Regions from separate parts of the Streptomyces sp. NPDC033165 genome, predicted to be linked through region 2. Evidence: riboswitches for the same ligand, from Rfam matches in the RefSeq annotation. Region 2 holds a riboswitch; each other region holds the start of a gene.

What was found. Region 2 has a riboswitch for cyclic di-AMP ahead of ACZ5WC_RS25585 (M23 family metallopeptidase). Riboswitches for the same ligand answer to the same signal wherever they lie in the genome.
Region 1: linked by a shared signal. The riboswitch ahead of ACZ5WC_RS11500 (M23 family metallopeptidase) and the one ahead of ACZ5WC_RS25585 (M23 family metallopeptidase) in region 2 are both predicted to bind cyclic di-AMP.
Region 3: linked by a shared signal. The riboswitch ahead of ACZ5WC_RS17490 (transglycosylase family protein) and the one ahead of ACZ5WC_RS25585 (M23 family metallopeptidase) in region 2 are both predicted to bind cyclic di-AMP.
Region 4: linked by a shared signal. The riboswitch ahead of ACZ5WC_RS06195 (C40 family peptidase) and the one ahead of ACZ5WC_RS25585 (M23 family metallopeptidase) in region 2 are both predicted to bind cyclic di-AMP.

Annotation. Positions count from the first base shown of each region.
Region 1 is NZ_JBVIPK010000004.1:61,169-65,822, reverse strand. It holds gene ACZ5WC_RS11515 (bifunctional acetate--CoA ligase family protein/GNAT family N-acetyltransferase) at 1-254, opposite strand, end outside; gene ACZ5WC_RS11510 (HPr family phosphocarrier protein) at 428-709, shown strand; gene ACZ5WC_RS11505 (GntR family transcriptional regulator) at 891-1,598, opposite strand; gene ACZ5WC_RS11500 (M23 family metallopeptidase) at 1,820-2,620, opposite strand; cyclic di-AMP (ydaO/yuaA leader) riboswitch at 2,633-2,799, opposite strand; gene ACZ5WC_RS11495 (M16 family metallopeptidase) at 3,022-4,392, opposite strand; gene ACZ5WC_RS11490 (M16 family metallopeptidase) at 4,419-4,654, opposite strand, start outside.
Region 2 is NZ_JBVIPK010000012.1:144,413-149,066, forward strand. It holds gene ACZ5WC_RS25570 (helix-turn-helix domain-containing protein) at 1-152, shown strand, start outside; gene ACZ5WC_RS25575 (DUF6126 family protein) at 196-369, shown strand; gene ACZ5WC_RS25580 (tyrosine-protein phosphatase) at 393-1,205, opposite strand; cyclic di-AMP (ydaO/yuaA leader) riboswitch at 1,650-1,810, shown strand; gene ACZ5WC_RS25585 (M23 family metallopeptidase) at 1,814-2,800, shown strand; gene ACZ5WC_RS25590 (SGNH/GDSL hydrolase family protein) at 2,963-3,790, shown strand; gene ACZ5WC_RS25595 (STM4011 family radical SAM protein) at 3,803-4,654, opposite strand, start outside.
Region 3 is NZ_JBVIPK010000006.1:333,107-337,760, forward strand. It holds gene ACZ5WC_RS17480 (cytochrome P450 family protein) at 1-397, shown strand, start outside; gene ACZ5WC_RS17485 (transglycosylase family protein) at 573-1,640, shown strand; cyclic di-AMP (ydaO/yuaA leader) riboswitch at 1,931-2,085, shown strand; gene ACZ5WC_RS17490 (transglycosylase family protein) at 2,091-2,786, shown strand; gene eno (phosphopyruvate hydratase) at 3,135-4,415, shown strand; gene ACZ5WC_RS17500 (FtsB family cell division protein) at 4,509-4,654, shown strand, end outside.
Region 4 is NZ_JBVIPK010000002.1:393,352-398,005, reverse strand. It holds gene pcrA (DNA helicase PcrA) at 1-1,464, opposite strand, end outside; cyclic di-AMP (ydaO/yuaA leader) riboswitch at 1,723-1,891, shown strand; gene ACZ5WC_RS06195 (C40 family peptidase) at 1,890-3,080, shown strand; gene ACZ5WC_RS06190 (hypothetical protein) at 3,164-3,772, opposite strand; gene ACZ5WC_RS06185 (hypothetical protein) at 3,826-4,179, opposite strand; gene ACZ5WC_RS06180 (C40 family peptidase) at 4,433-4,654, shown strand, end outside.

The DNA.
Region 1 (4,654 bases), on a different contig from region 2:
GCCAGTCCCACCCGGTCGACGTAGTCGTGATGGGTGAAGCGGTGCACATCCCGGTCGGATAGCCGGGGATACGGGGCGAAGAACCGGTAGTACTTCGACTCGTCGGACACCTGCTCGTAGAAGCTGACAAGTCGCTCGGCGTCGTCCGTGGTGATCGGCCTGATGCGCGCGGTGCCACCGTCGCGGAGCACCACGTCCGCTTCCCAGTGGTCGGGGTACGCGTGATGCGGACTCTGCTCCGGCGTGGGCTGCATGGACAAAGCCTACGGCGGGCATCCCGGTCGCGGAGGGATCGGTACCGGGGCAGTCTGATGAGGCCCGGCCGAGGGCGGCCGGGGCGCGGGGCCCGGACGGGAGGCCGGGCACAGCACTGCGCACCGCATGAGAGACTGGTCTAGACAACCGTTGATATGTGAAGGGCAGAACCATGGCTGAGCGCCGCGTAAACGTCGGTTGGGCCGAGGGCCTGCACGCCCGCCCCGCTTCCATCTTCGTCCGTGCCGCCACGGCGTCCGGCGTGCCGGTGACGATCGCCAAGGCCGACAGCAGCCCGGTGAACGCCGCCTCCATGCTCGCCGTGCTCGGCCTGGGCGCACAGGGCGGCGAGGAGATCGTCCTCGCGTCCGACGCGGATGACGCCGAGGCCGCTCTGGACCGGCTGGCGAAGCTGGTCGCCGAGGGGCTGGAAGAGCTTCCCGAGACCGTCTGACCCGTCCCGCCCGCCCCACGGGCGATCCGCCCGCCCCCACCGGACGGAAATACGTGAGAGCCGCGACCCCTTGCCGGGGCTGCGGCTCTTTCGCTTTCCCGGAGATATCCGTGCACCGGGAATTCGGGCAGCACGAATACCACCCTCCGCAATTACTCCCCCTTTGTATACGGCGCGATTGTTAATGACGGGCACTCGCGATGTTTACGCCAGGTTGCGAAGTGCTCACCCGGGGCCCGGCGGCCGCGCGGTGGCCGGGCCGGTCCGGGCGGCGGAGCCGGTGGGCCGCCACCGCGCGTTCCGCGTGCTGGGCGGTGAGCGCCCTGGCCCGCTCGGCGTCGCCCCGTGCCACGGCGTCCACGATGGCGCCGTGCTCGGCCCAGGAGTCGGCCGGGCGGACCGGCTGTTCGACCGCGTACATCCAGGCGATCTTGTGCCGGAGCTGGGTGAGCAGCGCGATCAGGCCAGGGCTCCCGGAGGCCTGGGCGAGGGTCTCGTGGAACCAGCCGCCCAGCGAGCGCAGATCCTCGCCCTCGCCCCGGCGGGCCCGCTCCTGACCGAGCCTCACCAGCCCGCGGAGCACCTTGAGGTGGGCGTCCGTACGGCGCTGGGCGGCGCGCGCGGCACCCAGCGGCTCCAGGAGCATCCGCACCTCCAGCAGGTCGGCCGCCTCCTGCTCGGTGGGCTCGGCGACACAGGCGCCGGCGTGCCTGCGGGTGACGACGAAGCCCTCGGACTCCAGGGTGCGCAGCGCCTCACGGACCGGGACGCGGGAGACCCCGTACCGCCGGGCCAGCAGCTCCTCGGTGAGGCGGCTGCCGCGCTCGTAGACACCGGAGACGATGTCGTCACGGATTGCCGTGCATACCGAATGCGCGGGAATGCGCATGTCCGAACCTCCGCCTTAATCCCCGCGAAACGCGGCCGCCCGACGTCTGTTCCGTGACTCTATTGCAATCCGCCGGAATTTCCGACGGCAGGCCGGAATCCATGGATATCAACTGGCCGGAGAAGGCCTGTCGCACACCCCGGTACGAGGGATTCCGCCGGAATTGCCGAAGGCCCCGGCGGGGAGCCGGGGCCTTCGGGAAGCGGGGTGCGCGGGTGGGGTCAGACGTTCAGACCGTGGGAGCGCAGGTAGCCGACGGGGTCCATGTCGGAGCCGTAGTCGGGGGTGGTCCGGGCCTCGAAGTGCAGGTGCGGGCCGGTGGAGTTGCCGGTGGAGCCGGACAGGCCGATCTGCTGGCCGGAGGCGACGCTCTGGCCGACGGAGACGCCGATCGAGGAGAGGTGGCCGTACTGGGTGTACGTGCCGTCAGCCATCCGGAGCACGATGTTGTTGCCGTACGCGCCGCCCCAGCCGGCCTCGACGACCGTGCCGGCGCCGACCGCGACGACGGAGCTGCCGGAGGGGGCCATGAAGTCCACGCCGGAGTGGCTGCCGGAGGACCAGAGCGAACCGCCCGCCTTGTAGCCGGTGGTGACGTGGGATCCGGCGACCGGGAGGTGGAAGGCGTTCAGGCGGGCGCGCTCGGCGGCGCGGGCGGCGCGGGCCTTCTCCTCGCGGATCTCCTTGGCACGGGCCTCGGCCTTGCGCTCGGCCTCCGCCTTCGCCTTGGCCTTGGCTTCGGCGGCGGCCTTGGCCTTCGCCTTCGCGATCGCTTCGGCCTGCTGCTGCTGCGCCTTCGCCTGGGCGTCGATCTGCTCGGCGAGGGTGGCGTCGAGGGCGATGGCCTGGGTGAGGCCGGTGTCGACGACCTTGGGCGCCTCGGCGTCCGCGGCGAGGGCCGGAGAGGCCAGCGAGCCGAGGACTCCGGTGGTGGTCAGAGCCGCGATTCCGGCGGCCTGGGCGCTCCGGCGCGTGAGGCGGCTCGGGGCACGGTGCTTCCCGGTGGCACGGGTGAACGCCATGAAGGGGCTGATCCTTTCCTTCCCTCTCGCCTACCGGGTTAGCTGACGGGTTCGGAGCAGGAAGGTCTCCTACGGATCGCCGCGCCGGGTGTGGCGCGGATCTCCGATTCACCCCAGGGACTGCGTGGGTCCCCGGCTCCCCAGGCTCGCGCCTGACGGGGACTCGGCGATCGCTGCCCGGCGCCGCGGATGCGGCATACGGGTGACGGACAGCGGAGCCGACGCTAAGCGGGCCGCCTTCCCATCACCAAACGGACAAGGGGATTTGTCGCACATCCCACAGGGCAGACAGGCAACCTCTCCACCAAATCCGACCAACTGCCTCAATAGGGCAAAAAGGGAGGACCCCGACGAACTGCTGTTCGTCGGGGTCCCGTTTGCCCCGTTGCGGTGCGCTTGCGTCAGCCGGTGACGACGGAGACCTCTCCGATGCCGAGCGCCTTTACGGGCTCCTCGATCTGAGCGGCATCCCCCACCAGGACCGTGACCAGCCGGTCCACCGGGAAGGCGTTGACGACGGCGGCGGTCGCCTCCACCGTGCCCGTCTCGGCGAGCCGGGCGTAGAGGCGGGCCTGGTAGTCGTCGGGGAGGTGCTGCTCGACCTGGTCGGCCAGGGTGCTCGCGACGGAGGCAGCGGTCTCGAACTTCAGCGGGGCGACGCCCACCAGGTTCTGCACGGCCGTCTCGCGCTCGGCGTCGGTCAGCCCCTCGGCGGCCAGCGTCCGCAGGACCTTCCAGAGGTCCTCCAGCGCCGGTCCGGTGGACTCGGTGTCCACCGAGCCGCTGATCGCGAGCATGGCCGCGCCGCCCGAGTCGGGGCCGCTGGAGCGCAGCACCTGGGCGAAGGCGCGCACGCCGTAGGTGTAGCCCTTCTCCTCGCGCAGGACCCGGTCCAGCCGGGAGGTGAGGGTCCCGCCCAGGCAGTACGTGCCGAGCACCTGTGCGGGCCACACGCTCTCGTGCCGGTCGGCGCCGATCCGGCCGATCAGCAGCTGGGTCTGGACCGCGCCGGGGCGGTCCACGATGACCACACGGCCGGTGTCGTCCGCGGTGATCGGCGGGACCGGGCGGGCCTGGCCCGCGTTGCCCGACCAGTCGCCGAGGGTGTCGGCCAGCAGCGCGTCCAGGTCGATGCCGGTGAGGTCACCGACGATCACGGCGGTCGCGGTCGACGGGCGGACGTGGGCGTCGAAGAACGCGCGCACCGCGGCCGCGTCGATCTGGCGCACCGTCTCCTCGGTGCCCAGACGCGGACGGGACATCCGGGCGGTGGCCGGGAAGAGCTCCTTGGAGAGCTGCTTGGCGGCGCGCCGGGACGGGTTGGCCTGCTCGTGCGGGATCTCGTCGAGGCGGTTGCCGACGAGGCGCTCGATCTCGCTCTCGGCGAAGGCCGGGGCCCGCAGCGCCTCGGCGACCAGACCGAGGGCCTTGGCCAGCCGGGAGGCCGGGACCTCCAGGGAGACCCGGACACCGGGGTGGTCGGCGTGCGCGTCCAGGGTGGCGCCGCAGCGCTCCAGCTCGGCGGCGAACTCCTCGGCGCTGTGCTTGTCGGTGCCCTCGGACAGCGCCCGCGACATGATCGTGGCCACGCCGTCCAGGCCCTCGGGCTCGGCCTCCAGCGGCGCGTCCAGGAAGATCTCCACGGCGACGACCTGCTGGCCGGGGCGGTGGCAGCGCAGCACGGTCAGCCCGTTGGGCAGGGCGCCTCGCTCGGGTGCGGGAAAGGCCCACGGCCGGGCGGTGCCCGGGGTCGGCTGCGGGTGGTACTCCATGGCTACTCCAGTCACGGCGGCGTCGCTCACTTGTCCGCCCCCTCGGGTGCTTCGGTGCCTGCCGTGTCCTCGACGGCCCCCTCGTCCTCGGCCGGCTCGACGGGCTCGTAGACCAGCACCGCCCGGTTGTCGGGGCGCAGGGCCGCCCGCGCCGCCTCGCGCACCTCCTCCGCGGTGATGTCCAGGACTCGTCCCACGGCGCTCAGGGCGAGCTGCGGGTCGCCGAACAGGACCGCGTAGCGGCACAGTTCGTCGGCGCGGC
Region 2 (4,654 bases):
TCGGCCCCGGCGACAGCGCCCACTTCGACTCGCTCACCCCGCACCGGATCGCGGCTCTGGACCACGGCGGCGCGGAACTGCTCTTCGTCCACTCCCTGCTCCAGAGCCCCGCGGCCGAGCTCTGCCTCGGCAACGCCCTCCACGTGCGCTGAGCCCTTCGTTCCACCGGCCGCGAGGCCGGCAGAGAGGACCGTCATGTCCGATTCCGAGCACTACGACCCGCTGAGCCCGCGGCACCCGAAGAAGGGTGACTCGCAGGAGCGCAGGATGCCGCGCGGCCTCGTGATCCGGCTCTTCGCCTACCTCGTGGTCGGCCATGTGATCGCGGCCTTCCTCTACCTGCTCTTCGTGGTGGCGGGCGCGGAGTGACCCGCTGACCGCGCACGAGCTCGTCAGCCCTGGTCGAGCAGCCGCTCGCGCAGCCGCTCCCGGGTCTGGGGGGAGACCTTCAGCCCCTCCGTCAGGTAGCGGTCCGTCGTACCCCAGATCTCCTCGATCGTCGCGAAGGCCGCCGCCAGGTATTCGCGCTGCGCCCCGAAGAGCGGGTTGAGGAGCTCCATCACCTCGGGGGACATCCCGGTCTCGGACATGTCGGCGCGCTGCACCTTGTACCGGCGGTGGGGATCGTTGGACTTGAGGTAGTCCGTCTCGATCGCCTCGCGCTCGACGCCGACCGCCAGCAGCGAGACCGCTATCGAGAGCCCGGCCCGGTCCTTGCCCGCGGCACAGTGCATCAGCGCCGGGACGCTGTCCTCGGCCAGTGCGTGCAGGACCCGGCTGTGCTCGGCGGTGCGGTCCTTGATCGTCGACCGGTACATCCGGATCATGCGCTCGGTGCCCTGGCCGTCCGCGAGGATCGAGCGCAGCTGCTCGATGTTCCCGTCGCGGACCAGGCGCCAGAACTCGGCGCCGTCGGCCGGGTCCGAGAGAGGAATGCTGACATTGCGGACACCGGTCAGCTCGATGTCGTACCCGTCGAACCGGTGGTCGGCGGAATTGCGGAAGTCGAAGACCGTGTGCAGCCCGAGCCCGCCGAGGAAGGCCGCGTCCTCGGCGGTGGCGTGCGCCAGGTGGCCGCTGCGGTAGAGCCGGCCGAAGGCGGTGTGCCGCCCGTCCGTGGTGGGGAGCCCGCCCACGTCGCGGAAGTTGCGGACTCCGGTCAGGACGGTCTCTGCCGGCGGGACCTGCGGCACCTGCTGTGTCACGGGGGCTCCTGGGATCTCTGGCGCCGGCGCGGCTCGCCGGCGAGGGCGCTCCCGTGACGATACGACATCGATTCGACGGAAAATCATTACGGTTGCCCGCTCCGGCCGGGGTGTCGCGGGGGTGTGTCTGACGCCGCATCACGAGCCCCGCCCGCGACATGTCCGTATTGGTGCATTTCGCAGAACATGCCCCGCTAATGGGGGAGATGGGATTCCGTGGGTGAGCGGGATCATATCCGTGACGGTCCGTGGTGATCGCTCCCCGGCCCGTTCCCGTTGCCCGTACGGAAAGCCAAGATCCGTAATCCACGGAGTGTGACCGGAAATCCGGACCGCGATCGAATCCATGATTCCCGCGCGCAACCGATGGCTTGTTCTGCTCGTCCTGACTCGTTTACGGTCACCGTCAATCCGGGCGGACCGCCTAATCCTGCCGCCGCCCGGAATTCGCACCCACCCACTCACGTGTGGCAGGAGCGGGGGACCCAGGTAAGTCGCCGACCCGGAGCGATCCGGACCGGCTCGGGGTGAAGTCGCCACCGTGCGACCGGGCATCTCCAGCCCGAACCCGACAGCTCACCTCGCAGGCGCCGGAGAGGAAATTCCCCATGCCCGCAAAGGGTAAGCACCGCCGTCCGAAGTCCGGCCCGATCTCCCGCGGCGTGCTCGCAGCGGGGACCGGCGGCGCCGCACTCGCCCTCCCGCTCATCGGCGCCACCGGAGCCAGTGCCGCGCAGCAGGCCGCTCCCGCGGTCAAGCCCGCCGCCGCGTCGGTCGCCGCCGCGCACACCGCGCCGCAGACCGCCCCCGCCGCGTCGAAGGCCGCCCCGAAGACCTACTCCGTGGTCCGGGGTGACTACCTGTCGAAGATCGCCGCCGAGCACCAGCTCAAGGGCGGCTGGCAGAAGCTGTACAAGGACAACCGCTCCACCGTCGGCGAGAACCCCAGCCTGATCCTCCCCGGCATGAAACTGACCCTCGGAGCCAAGGCGTCCGCCCCGGCCGCGCCTTCGAAGGCTGAGAAGTCCGCCCCGGCTCCGCAGGCCGCCCCGAAGAAGGCCGAGCAGGCCCCCAAGGCCGCCTCCAAGGCCGCGCCCAAGGAGGACCCGAAGCCGGACACGATCTCCGCCGACGACTCCGAGGGCTCCGGCAGCTCCGCGCGGACCGGCTCCTCCGAGGCGACCGGCTCCGGCTGGACGACCCCGCTGGCCAACGCCAACGTCACTACCCAGTACCGCGCTTCCGGCTCCAGCTGGTCCAGCGGCTACCACACCGGCTCGGACTTCCAGGCCCCCTCCGGCACCCCGATCCGCGCCATCGGCCCGGGCACCGTGGTCTCGGCCGGCTGGAGCGGTTCGTACGGCAACGAGGTCGTCATCAAGCACGAGGACGGCATGTACTCCCAGTACGCCCACCAGTCCTCGCTGAGCGTCTCCGTCGGCCAGACCGTCACCGGCGGCCAGCAGATCGGGCTCTCCGGCTCCACCGGCAACTCCACCGGCCCGCACCTCCACTTCGAGGTCCGCACCGGCCCGGGCTACGGCTCCGACGTCGACCCGATCGCCTACCTGCGACAGCACGGCGTCTCCCTCTGATCCGAGGGCAACAAGAAATGAGCGAGGGGCGGTGCGCGGCGGCGCACCGCCCCTCCGCTTATTCCAGCTTTACCAAAACCTGACCGGGTGGTCTATCTCACCACCCGTCAACCCCATATTACGGTCGCGTAGGTCACATTGAACGGTGCAGGATAGGTGCTTGTGGCAGACGATTCGAGAAACAACCAGCAGCACATCATCGGGTCGTACGCGGCGATTGGCGACAGCTTCACCGAGGGCGTCGGGGACCCCGGCCCCGACGGGACCTTCGTCGGCTGGGCGGACCGGTTCGCGGTGCTCCTCGCCGACCGGCTCCCGGCCCCCGACGTGGCGACCAGCCCGGAGGACTCCCCGCACGGGGACTTCCGCTACGCCAATCTCGCCGTACGCGGACGTCTCCTCGACCAGATCGTCGAGGAGCAGATCCCCCGCGCCAAGGAGCTGGCCCCCGACCTGGTCAGCTTCTGCGCGGGCGGCAACGACATCATCCGGCCCGGGGCCGACCCCGACGACCTGGCCGAGCGCTTCGAGCGGGCGGTCGCCGATCTGAGCAACGCCGTCGGCACGGTCATGGTCACCACCGGCTTCGACACCCGGGGCGTTCCGGTGCTGCGCCACATGCGCGGCAAGATCGCCACGTACAACGTCCATCTGCGGGCCATCGCCGACCGCTACCACTGCCCGGTGCTGGACCTGTGGTCGCTCCGCTCCGTCCAGGACCGCCGAGCCTGGGACAACGACCGGCTCCACCTGTCGCCCGAGGGCCACACCCGCGTCGCGCTGCGCGCCGCCCAGGTCCTCGGCCACGACGTGCCGGCCGATCCCGACCAGCCCTGGCCGCCGCGGGCCCAGCGCAGCACTTTCGACGAGGGACGCGACAACATCCAGTGGGCCCGGGAGTACCTCGTGCCGTGGATCGGGCGGCGGCTGCGCGGCGAGTCCTCCGGCGACCACGTCGAGGCGAAGCGTCCCGACCTCCTGCCGCTGTAGCGGTCGCGGAGGTCACGGCTCCAGCAGAGGGAGCGTACGCCGGGACGGGCTCGGCACCACGAGCCCGTCCGAAGGCATGCCCACCCCGGGTCCGGCCGGTATCCGCTCCAGGACACCGCCCGCGAACACGTCGTACAGCGGCAGCGTCTCCAGGTGCACATAGCCGATGTGGCAGTCGCACACAGCGATCGGACAGGCCCGCGGGCCGAGCGCCCGGCGGTAGCTGCCGTCGTAGAGATTGCCCAGCTCCGCCTTGACGAAGTGACAGCGCCGCACGGTCCCGTCGCCGTCCACCGAGACCACCGACTCACCCGTCCGGCAGGGCAGCCCGGCCGAGCGGTGCGGATGCCTGCTGTACGGGAACAGGGGGTCCAGCTCCGTCCACAGCTCCGCCTCCTCGTCGGTGTACGTATGCCCCTCGGCCGCGTTCACCCACAGGTAGACCTCCTCGGGCAGCGCCGCGCGCAGCCGCCGCGCCTCGTCGAGGTGTTCGTCGAAACCCACCACGCCCACGCTGTAACGGATCCCGAGCCCGGACAGCTCCCGGCACCGGCCGAGGAAACGCTCGTACGGAGTCTGCCCCGGGTGGTACGTGCACCACAGCGCGACCCGCTCCGGGTCGGCGTCCGCCAGCCAGCCGGTGCGGCAGCTCAGATTCGTCTGGATCGCCACCCGCCCGATGTGCGGCAGATGGGACAGCTCGGTCAGCGCCCTGCGGTACCAGGAACGGACCAGCCCCTCGCCCCACGGAGTGAACAGCACGGACAGCCGGTCCCCGGTCTGCTCCGCCGCCCAGCCGGTGAACCGCTCCAGCGCCTCCCGGTCCGCCGTCAGCCGCGCACGGCTGTCCCGCCGCTTGGCGAA
Region 3 (4,654 bases), on a different contig from region 2:
GGTGGAGCTGGCGACCTGGCGGTACGCCACCGAGGCGCTGACGCTGGGCGGGCAGGAGATCGCCGCCGGCGATCCCGTGCTGGTGGTGCTGGCGGCCGCCGACCGGGACCCTGAGAGGTTCGCGGAACCGGACACTCTGGACCTCGCACGGAGTGACAATCAGCACCTCGGTTACGGTCACGGCATCCACTACTGCCTGGGAGCGCCGCTGGCCCGGCTGGAGGGCCAGGCCGCACTGGCCACGCTGCTGAAGCGGCTTCCTGGCCTGCGACTTGCGGCAGAACCTGCCGATTTGCGCTGGCGCGGCGGCCTGATCATGCGTGGACTGCGGACTCTCCCGGTCGAGTTCGAGCCCGGAAGCCGTCTCGAAAAAGGTGACTCGCTGTCAACTCTGTGACTTTCGCGTGATCTGCGCTGCATCGACTTGTGACATGCGTTCGAGTCCCGCTAGGTTCACGGTTCGACGCGTCGGCCGCATGTTGCCCACGCGTCACTTGCGCACCGTGCATGCGCGGATTCCCGCGGCGCGGTGCTCAAGTCACTTGCTTGTCAGTCGCACGGAAGGCATACCCATGGGCTCCGCGAACGGCAGACACCGCCGCCCTCGCCAGGCACCCGCCATCGTCGTCGCCGCAGGCGTGACGGGATCGGCCATCGCCATCCCGCTGCTCGGCGCGAGCGGCGCACACGCGGCCGAGTCCGCCACCTGGGACCGGGTCGCGGAGTGCGAGAGCGGCGGCATGTGGAGCGCCGATCTCGGCAACGGCTACTACGGCGGGCTCCAGTTCTCGCAGGAGACCTGGTCGGCGTACGGCGGCACCACGTACGCGCCCCGGGCCGACCTCGCCAGTCGCTCGCAGCAGATCGCCGTCGCCGAGAAGGTCCTGGACGACCAGGGGGCGAAGGCCTGGCCGAGCTGCGCGGTGATCTCCGGCCTCGCGGTGGACGGCAGCCTGCCGGGAGTCGACCCGGGCACCGCACCCTCGGATGAGCCGACGTCAGCCCCGACCGACGAGACGGATGTGTCCGGCGAGACGGGTGAATCGAGCACGGTCGACCAGGCTGATGGAAGCGGCAAGGGCGACAAGGACGACAAGGGCAATAAGGGAAGTAGAGGAAGTAAGGGCGATACGCCTGATACGTCCGCCGGTGCGGGCGACGGCGCCAAGGGCGACGGCGACGGCGGCGCGGGAGAGGAGAGCGGCGCCCCCGACCCCTCGGCGACCCCTTCCGCCCCGCCGGCGTCCGAGGCGCCCGACGTCTCGGAGCCCTCCACGGCCCCCGACGCCTCGACGGGCGACGAGCGCGAGGCCGGCGGCAAGCACCGGGGCGCCCCCGCGCCCGAGGAGGCCGACGCTGCGGGCGGGGACGGCCCCCGTGAGTCCGGTCGGCATGCTTCGCGGGGCGAGGGTGACGCACGGGACGGCGGCGCGGTCGCCGGTGACTACGTCGTGCAGCCCGGGGACAGCCTCTGGGCGATTGCTGACGCACAGAAACTTCCCCAGGGGTGGACCGGTCTCTACGAGGCCAACAAGGACCTCCTGGGCTCCGACCCGGACCTGATCCTCCCCGGTCAGAGCCTGGACGTGGGGCTGGGGCAGGGTGCTTCCGAGGGCGCGGGGGAGCCCGCCGCCAACTGATTCAAACTCGGGAAAACGCCCCGAAACCCCGGGCAGTTCAGAGGCCTATGTCCACTTTTGTGTAAGTGAGACATGGGTCTCTTTGCTTCAACTGGCCCAGCTCGCCCGGCTCGTCCGGGCGCATCGCCTCCGACCTGCGGAAACAGTCCGCCGTCCCTGGTCAGTTCGGGTCGATTGCCCCCTATGTCCATCTTTGAATGTCGGGGTTGCCTGTGTTTACGGTCGGAACCGCTCGCACCGCGGGCCCCGTCGACCGTCACGCCGAATCCTGCCGTCGGTCGAGGGGAACAGACGCGTAAGCGCCGTAGGCAGGAGCGGGGGAACCAAGGTAGGCCGCCGGATCCGTACGGGACCGGCTTGGGGTGAAGTCGTGCGAGCCGCGCGACCGGGCAACTCATCAGCCCGAACCCGACAGCTCACCTCGTAGGCGTCGGTGAGGAGATTCGTTCCATGCTGCTGAACAGCAAGGGCAAGCACCGCCGCCCGTCCAAGGCCGTCCGTCTCGCCACCCTCGCGGGTGTCACCGGTGCCGCCGTCGCCGTCCCGCTGATGGGCGCGACCAGTGCTTCCGCGGCCTCCGTCGAGACCTGGGACGCCGTCGCCCAGTGCGAGTCCGGCGGCAACTGGTCCATCAACACCGGCAACGGCTACTACGGCGGGCTCCAGTTCTCGCAGTCCAGCTGGGCCGCCGCCGGAGGTACGCAGTACGCCGCGCGCGCCGACCTGGCCACCAAGGGCCAGCAGATCGCCACCGCCGAGAAGCTCCTCGACATGCAGGGCCCGGGCGCCTGGGCCTGCGCCGGTGCGGGCGGTCTCACCAACGACGGTGTGGACCCGGGTGTGAACACCGGCTCCGGCCAGGCGCAGCCCGAGCGCCAGGCCGAGCAGCCCACCACGCGCAGCGAGCAGCGCACCGCTCCGCAGGCCGAGAAGAAGGCCGAGAGCAAGAAGACCGTCACCACCCCGACCGGCGAGAAGGTCAAGAAGGGTGACGGCGAGTACAAGGTCAAGCCCGGCGACACGCTGAGCAGCATCGCCGAGAAGGAAGACGTCAAGGGCGGCTGGAGCAAGCTCTTCAAGCTCAACGACGACATCGTCGAGGACGCGGACCTGATCTTCCCGGGTCAGCAGCTCCACCTGAAGTAAAACGCCGTCTCTCCTCCCCGGAGGGAGGATGCCCGGCGGCCCCTCCCTCGCACGGCTCCCCGGCCCGGCGCGCTCACCCCCGTGCGCGCCGGGCCGGGGTCTTTGGGTGTGCGGGGCGCGGGGTGGCCGGGGGCGGATGCGTTCACCTCTTGTCGGCAACTTGCCGGCAGTGCTTGTTACTGAGCAGTAGATTTTTGGAGTTTTGTCCCGTCATGCAGGTCCTTGGGCCCTTTTTCGTCCCAGGAGGCGGGCGGTCGGCCGGCTCACGCGGCCGGGCCGGTTAGGCTCGTGTCGCAAGGCCACAGTGACCCTGCACAACCAGTGTCATATCCCAGAAGGAGATGCCTCGTGCCGTCCATCGACGTCGTCGTAGCCAGGGAAATCCTCGACTCCCGGGGCAACCCCACGGTCGAGGTCGAGGTTGGCCTCGACGACGGCAGTACGGGTCGTGCTGCCGTTCCGTCCGGCGCCTCCACCGGTGCGTTCGAGGCCATCGAGCTTCGCGACGGTGACCCCAACCGCTACCAGGGCAAGGGCGTCGAAAAGGCCGTCCTCGCCGTCATCGAGCAGATCGGCCCGGAGCTCGTCGGGTACGACGCCACCGAGCAGCGCCTCATCGACCAGGCGATGTTCGACCTGGACGCCACCGAGAACAAGGCCTCGCTCGGCGCGAACGCCATCCTCGGCGTCTCGCTGGCCGTCGCCCACGCCGCCTCCGAGGCGTCCGACCTGCCGCTCTTCCGCTACCTCGGCGGCCCGAACGCGCACCTGCTGCCCGTTCCGATGATGAACATCCTGAACGGCGGCTCGCACGCCGACTCCAACGTGGACATCCAGGAGTTCATGATCGCCCCGATCGGCGCGGAGTCCTTCTCCGAGGCCCTGCGCTGGGGTGCGGAGATCTACCACACGCTGAAGAAGGTCCTCAAGACCAAGGGCCTGTCCACCGGACTCGGCGACGAGGGCGGCTTCGCCCCGAACCTGGAGTCCAACCGCGCCGCCCTGGACCTCATCGTCGAGGCCATCAAGGAGGCCGGCTACGTCCCGGGCCGTGACGTGGCGCTCGCGCTCGACGTGGCCGCGTCCGAGTTCTACAAGGACGGCGTCTACGAGTTCGAGGGCAAGTCCCGCTCGGCCGCCGAGATGACCGAGTACTACGAGGAGCTCGTCTCCGCGTACCCGCTGGTCTCCATCGAGGACCCGCTGTACGAGGACGACTGGGCGGGCTGGAAGATCATCACCGACCGCATCGGCTCCAAGGTCCAGATCGTCGGCGACGACCTCTTCGTCACCAACCCGGAGCGCCTGGCCCGTGGCATCGAGGAGGGCTCCGCCAACGCCCTGCTCGTCAAGGTCAACCAGATCGGTTCGCTGACCGAGACCCTGGACGCCGTCGAGCTGGCCCAGCGCAACGGCTTCAAGTGCATGATGTCGCACCGCTCCGGCGAGACCGAGGACGTCACCATCGCCGACCTCGCCGTCGCCGTGAACTGCGGCCAGATCAAGACCGGTGCCCCGGCCCGCTCGGACCGCGTCGCCAAGTACAACCAGCTGCTGCGCATCGAGGAGATCCTCGACGACGCCGCGGTGTACGCGGGCCGCTCCGCCTTCCCGCGCTTCAAGGGCTGACCCGTAGCCCCGAGACGGTAGCCTCCGCCCGTCCCCGCACCCGGTCCCGTACCGTGTGCGGGGACGGACGTGCGTAGCGGGGAGGCGGGAGACATGGCCGGGAAGAACCGCGACCGGTTCTCCACCGCGACCAGGCTGCGCCTGCTCGGCGAGCAGACCGCGGCCCGCGTGTACCGCTCGCAGAGCCGCCGTCAGGCCCGCCGCTCCCGGCTCACCGGCCGGGCCGCGTTCCTCGCGCT
Region 4 (4,654 bases), on a different contig from region 2:
GTCGCCGATGCCGCGCTTGGGCACGTTGAGGATGCGGCGCAGCGGGACGGTGTCCTCGGGGTTGGCGAGGACACGGAGGTAGGCCAGGACGTCCCGGACCTCCTTGCGCTCGTAGAAGCGCACACCGCCGACGACCTTGTAGGGCAGGCCGACGCGGATGAAGATCTCTTCGAAGACACGGGACTGGGCGTTGGTCCGGTAGAACACGGCGACGTCGCCCGCCTTGGCGTCGCCCTTGTCGGTGAGGCGGTCGATCTCCTCGGCGACGAACTGGGCCTCGTCGTGCTCGGTGTCCGCGACATAGCCGGTGATGCGGGCGCCGCTGCCGGCGTTGGTCCAGAGGTTCTTGGGGCGGCGGCTCTCGTTGCGCTCGATGACGGCGTTGGCGGCGGAGAGGATCGTCTGCGTGGAGCGGTAGTTCTGCTCCAGGAGGATCGTCGTCGCGTCCGGGTAGTCCTCCTCGAACTGGAGGATGTTGCGGATCGTCGCACCGCGGAAGGCGTAGATCGACTGGTCCGCGTCGCCCACCACGCACAGCTCGGCGGGGGCGTCGTGCTCCCCGGCCGGGCCGACCAGCTCCCGTACCAGCGTGTACTGGGCGTGGTTGGTGTCCTGGTACTCGTCGACCAGGACGTGGCGGAAGCGGCGGCGGTAGTGCTCGGCGACATCCGGGAAGGCCTGGAGGAGATGGACCGTCGTCATGATGATGTCGTCGAAGTCCAGGGCGTTGGCCTCGCGCAGGCGGGCCTGGTAGAGCGTGTACGCCTGGGCGAGGGTCTTCTCGAAGCCGTCGGCAGCCTGCCCGGCGAAGGTCTCCTCGTCGATGAGCTCGTTCTTGAGGTTGGAGACCTTGGAGGTGAAGGACTTCGGCGGATAGCGCTTGGGGTCCAGGTCGAGGTCACGGCAGACCAGGGCCATCAGGCGCTTGGAGTCGGCGGCGTCGTAGATCGAGAACGACGAGGTGAAGCCGAGCTTCTTGGACTCGCGGCGCAGGATGCGGACGCACGCGCTGTGGAAGGTCATGACCCACATGGCGTTGGCGCGCGGGCCGACGAGCTGCTCGACGCGCTCCTTCATCTCGCCCGCGGCCTTGTTGGTGAACGTGATCGCGAGGATCTGTCCGGGGTGGACCCCGCGCTCGGCCAGCAGGTGGGCGATGCGGTGGGTGAGCACCCGGGTCTTGCCGGAGCCTGCCCCGGCGACGATGAGCAGCGGGGACCCGGCGTGCACGACAGCGGCGCGCTGTTCGGTGTTGAGCCCGTCGAGCAGCGCGGCGGAGTCGATCACCGGGCGCGGGTGACCGTCGCGGTAGTACCCGTCCCGGGGCGGCGGGGGCGCGTCGAAGACGCCCTCGAAGAGTCCCTCCGGCACCGCTTCGGGTGCGTGGTCCTCGGGGGGCGGCGGAGGACCGTCCTCCGCGGGCTGGAGGCCGGTCAGGAAGCTGTCGTCAAAGAGGCTGCTCATCGCCTCCCGAGTCTAGGCGGCCGCACTGACAACCTTCCGCCGAAGTCCGGAAGGGGCCGTACACACCGGTACGCACGGACAGCGGACGTCCACGTTCCGTGAAGGAGTGCCCGGTCGGAGGGGGTGCGGGGTCCCTGATCCGCAAAGGTCACGAAAATGTATCGGGCATATCGCTCATCGTCCTTCCCAGCGGCGGGGCCGGTTGGCTAGCGTGCTCGGTCAGGTGATCCGTACCTCCCTGAGGCGAACCGCGCCTGACGGACACCTCCGCCGAATCCGGCCTGCCCTCGCGGCAGTTCGGAACCGGGGACCCACACGCACAACCGGGGTGAATCGGTCCGTACCTCCCCCGTCCGGACCGTAGGACAGCCTTCCGTTCCCGTCCGAACCCGACAGCTGACCCGGTAGGCGGTCCACGGAAGGAGATGCCGGTCTTGGCATCGCATCGCAAGCCGCGCGCGAAAGTGCGCACCGCCACACCCGCCGTCGGGCTGACGACGGCCGCGCTGGCCTCCGTCACCCTGCTCTCCACACAGAGCGCGACGGCCGCGCCCACCGAGCCCAAGCCCGCCGTCGAGGAAGTCCGGAAGAAGGTCGACGCCCTCTACCGGCAGGCGGGCTCCGCGACCCAGGAGTACAACCGGGCCAAGGCCGCCTCCGCGGCCCAGCAGGCGAAGGTCGACACGCTGCTCTCCGACGTGGCGAAGCGGGCCGAGAAGATCAACGAGGCGCGCCGGGCGCTGGGCTCGTATGCGGCGGCGCAGTACCGCAGCGGCGGCATCGCGCCCACGGCGACGTTCTTCCTGGCGGACGACCCGCAGGGGTACTTCGACCAGAACCAGCTGATGAGCCGGGTGACGGAACGCCAGCAGAAGGCCGTCGTCGACTTCCGTACGCAGCAGGCCTCGGCGGCGAAGAAGCGCGCGGAGGCGGTGAAGAGCCTGGAGACCCTCACCGAGACGCAGGCCACGCTCGCCGCCAGCAAGAAGGACGTGCAGACCAAGCTCACCGAGGCCCGGTCCCTGCTCTCCCGGCTGACCGCCGAGGAGAAGGCGCGGCTGGCTGAGCTGGAGCGCAAGAAGGAGGCCGAGGCCAGGGAGAAGGCGGAGAAGCTGGCCCGCAAGCAGGCCGCCGAGGCGAAGCAGCGGGCCGAGGCCGAGGAGAAGGCCCGCAAGGAGGCCGCGAAAGAGTCGGGCGGCGGTACGGGGTCGGGCTCCGGTACGGGTACGGGTACGGGCTCCGGCACCGGCGCGGGCAGCGGTTACGCCGCCAAGGCGGAGAAGGTGCTGGCCTTCGCGCGCGCCCAGATCGGGAAGCCGTACGTGTGGGGGGCCTCGGGCCCGTCCTCGTACGACTGCTCGGGGCTGACGCAGTCGGCGTGGCGTGAGGCGGGCGTGGACCTGCCCCGGACGACCTGGGACCAGGTGAAGGTCGGCACCCGGGTCGCCACCGCCGACCTCCAGCCCGGTGACCTGGTCTTCTTCTACGACGACATCAGCCACGTCGGCATCTACAAGGGCGACGGGATGATGATCCACGCCCCGAAGCCGGGTGCGAACGTGCGCGAGGAGTCGATCTACTACATGCCGATCTACGGGAGCGTGCGCCCGGCGTAGTAGGGGGAAGCGGGGTGCCGGGTGCCCGGGGTGCCGGGAGCTGCCGCCACCGCCCGGGCCCCCGGTCGGTACCGACGCCCGGGTCAGTGACCGCCCTGGTTCCTGACACAGGGCCCCGTTCCGGGCTGGGGTTCGATGTAGGCCCCGTGCACGTTGCTCGTGATCCCGTCCTGCGACACGTTCCCGGAGACACAGGCGTTCCCCGTGTGGACGCTGTAGAAGCCGTGGCCGACGTAGACGCCGTGCTCCTCGCCGCAGCCGAGCTTCTTCAGCGCCTTCTTGAGCCGCTCGTCACTGAGGTCGCCCTCCCGCACGGCCTGTTCCAACTCGCCCCGGATGAGCTCGGCCGAGGCCTCTCCCCGGCCGCGGGCCTCCTCGGTCAGCTTCCCCGCCATGCGGTACGCGTGGTTGTCCCCGTAGTTGGGGGGCATGTCCGGGTGACCCTGGCCCGCATCCTGGCGGTCGCCGCCCTCGTCCGGGACGGGAGCGGAGGAGGCGGGGGGCTCCTCGGGCGTCCGGTCCGACCGCGCGCACAGCGGCCGGGGGCTGAAGGAGGGCTGGGGGCTCGCGGAGGACGCGGCGGCCGAGGCGGCCGATCGCACCTCGCCGCCCTGCTGGGTCCCGCACGCCGTCAGTGCGGCGGCGACGATGACAGCGGCGGCGGAACGTCTGAAGGGAATGTGTATGGGCATGAACACAGCATCCCGCCCAGGGGCGCGGGCGTTCCGAGCGGGGATGCTCGGGCTCAGGTCCAGATCGTGGCGATGAAGATATTGGCGGCCGTCAGCCCGCCGACCGCCGCGAACGCGCCCTTGTCGACCGTCTCGTCGTCCCGCTTGACGTAGACGAGGGCGAGGATCACGACCAGCAGCGCGAGCTTGATGCCGATCTTGACGTTGTTCACGGCCTGGTCGTCGGCCTGGTTGAGGCCGACCAGAACCATGCCGGTGACGAGCATGGTCAGCGCGCCGTGCAGCATGGCGGGGGTGAAGCGGGCGGTGCCCGCCCCCATGGCCTTCATCTGCGTCAGGAAGCCGCCCAGCAGGGAGGCGATGCCGATGATGTGCAGGGCGACGAAGACCTTGATGAGTACGTCCATGGCTCCGGAGCCTAGCCATGGCGAAGGTTCCACCTTCCAGTGAGGCGAGCCTTCCTTGCGTACTTCCCCCATGAGTGATCCCGATGGAATGAACCTGGTCATCTTGAATGACCCTGATCATCCGTGAACGGCGAAACGTCACATCAGGGCAATAGCTGTCATGCCGACTCTTTTCTCCGCGCCCGGATTAGCGTCCATCCCGGACCCCGTCGGCATCCCCCGGCGGGCAGCCGACAGGAAGGATGCCGCCCCCGTGGCAGCGCACCGCAGGTCAGCTCACCGAAAACCCAAGCAGCGCCCGCTCACCGGCCCTGCTGCCCGCACCGCGGCCACCCTGGCGCTCGCCGGGGCCGCCACCGCCGGATCGGTCACCGGGGCCGGGGCCACCCCCGCCGAACCGGCGGCCCCCACCGCCGCCCAGGTCCGAGCCAAGGTCGACCGGCTGTACCACGACGCCGAGGTCGCCACCGAGAAG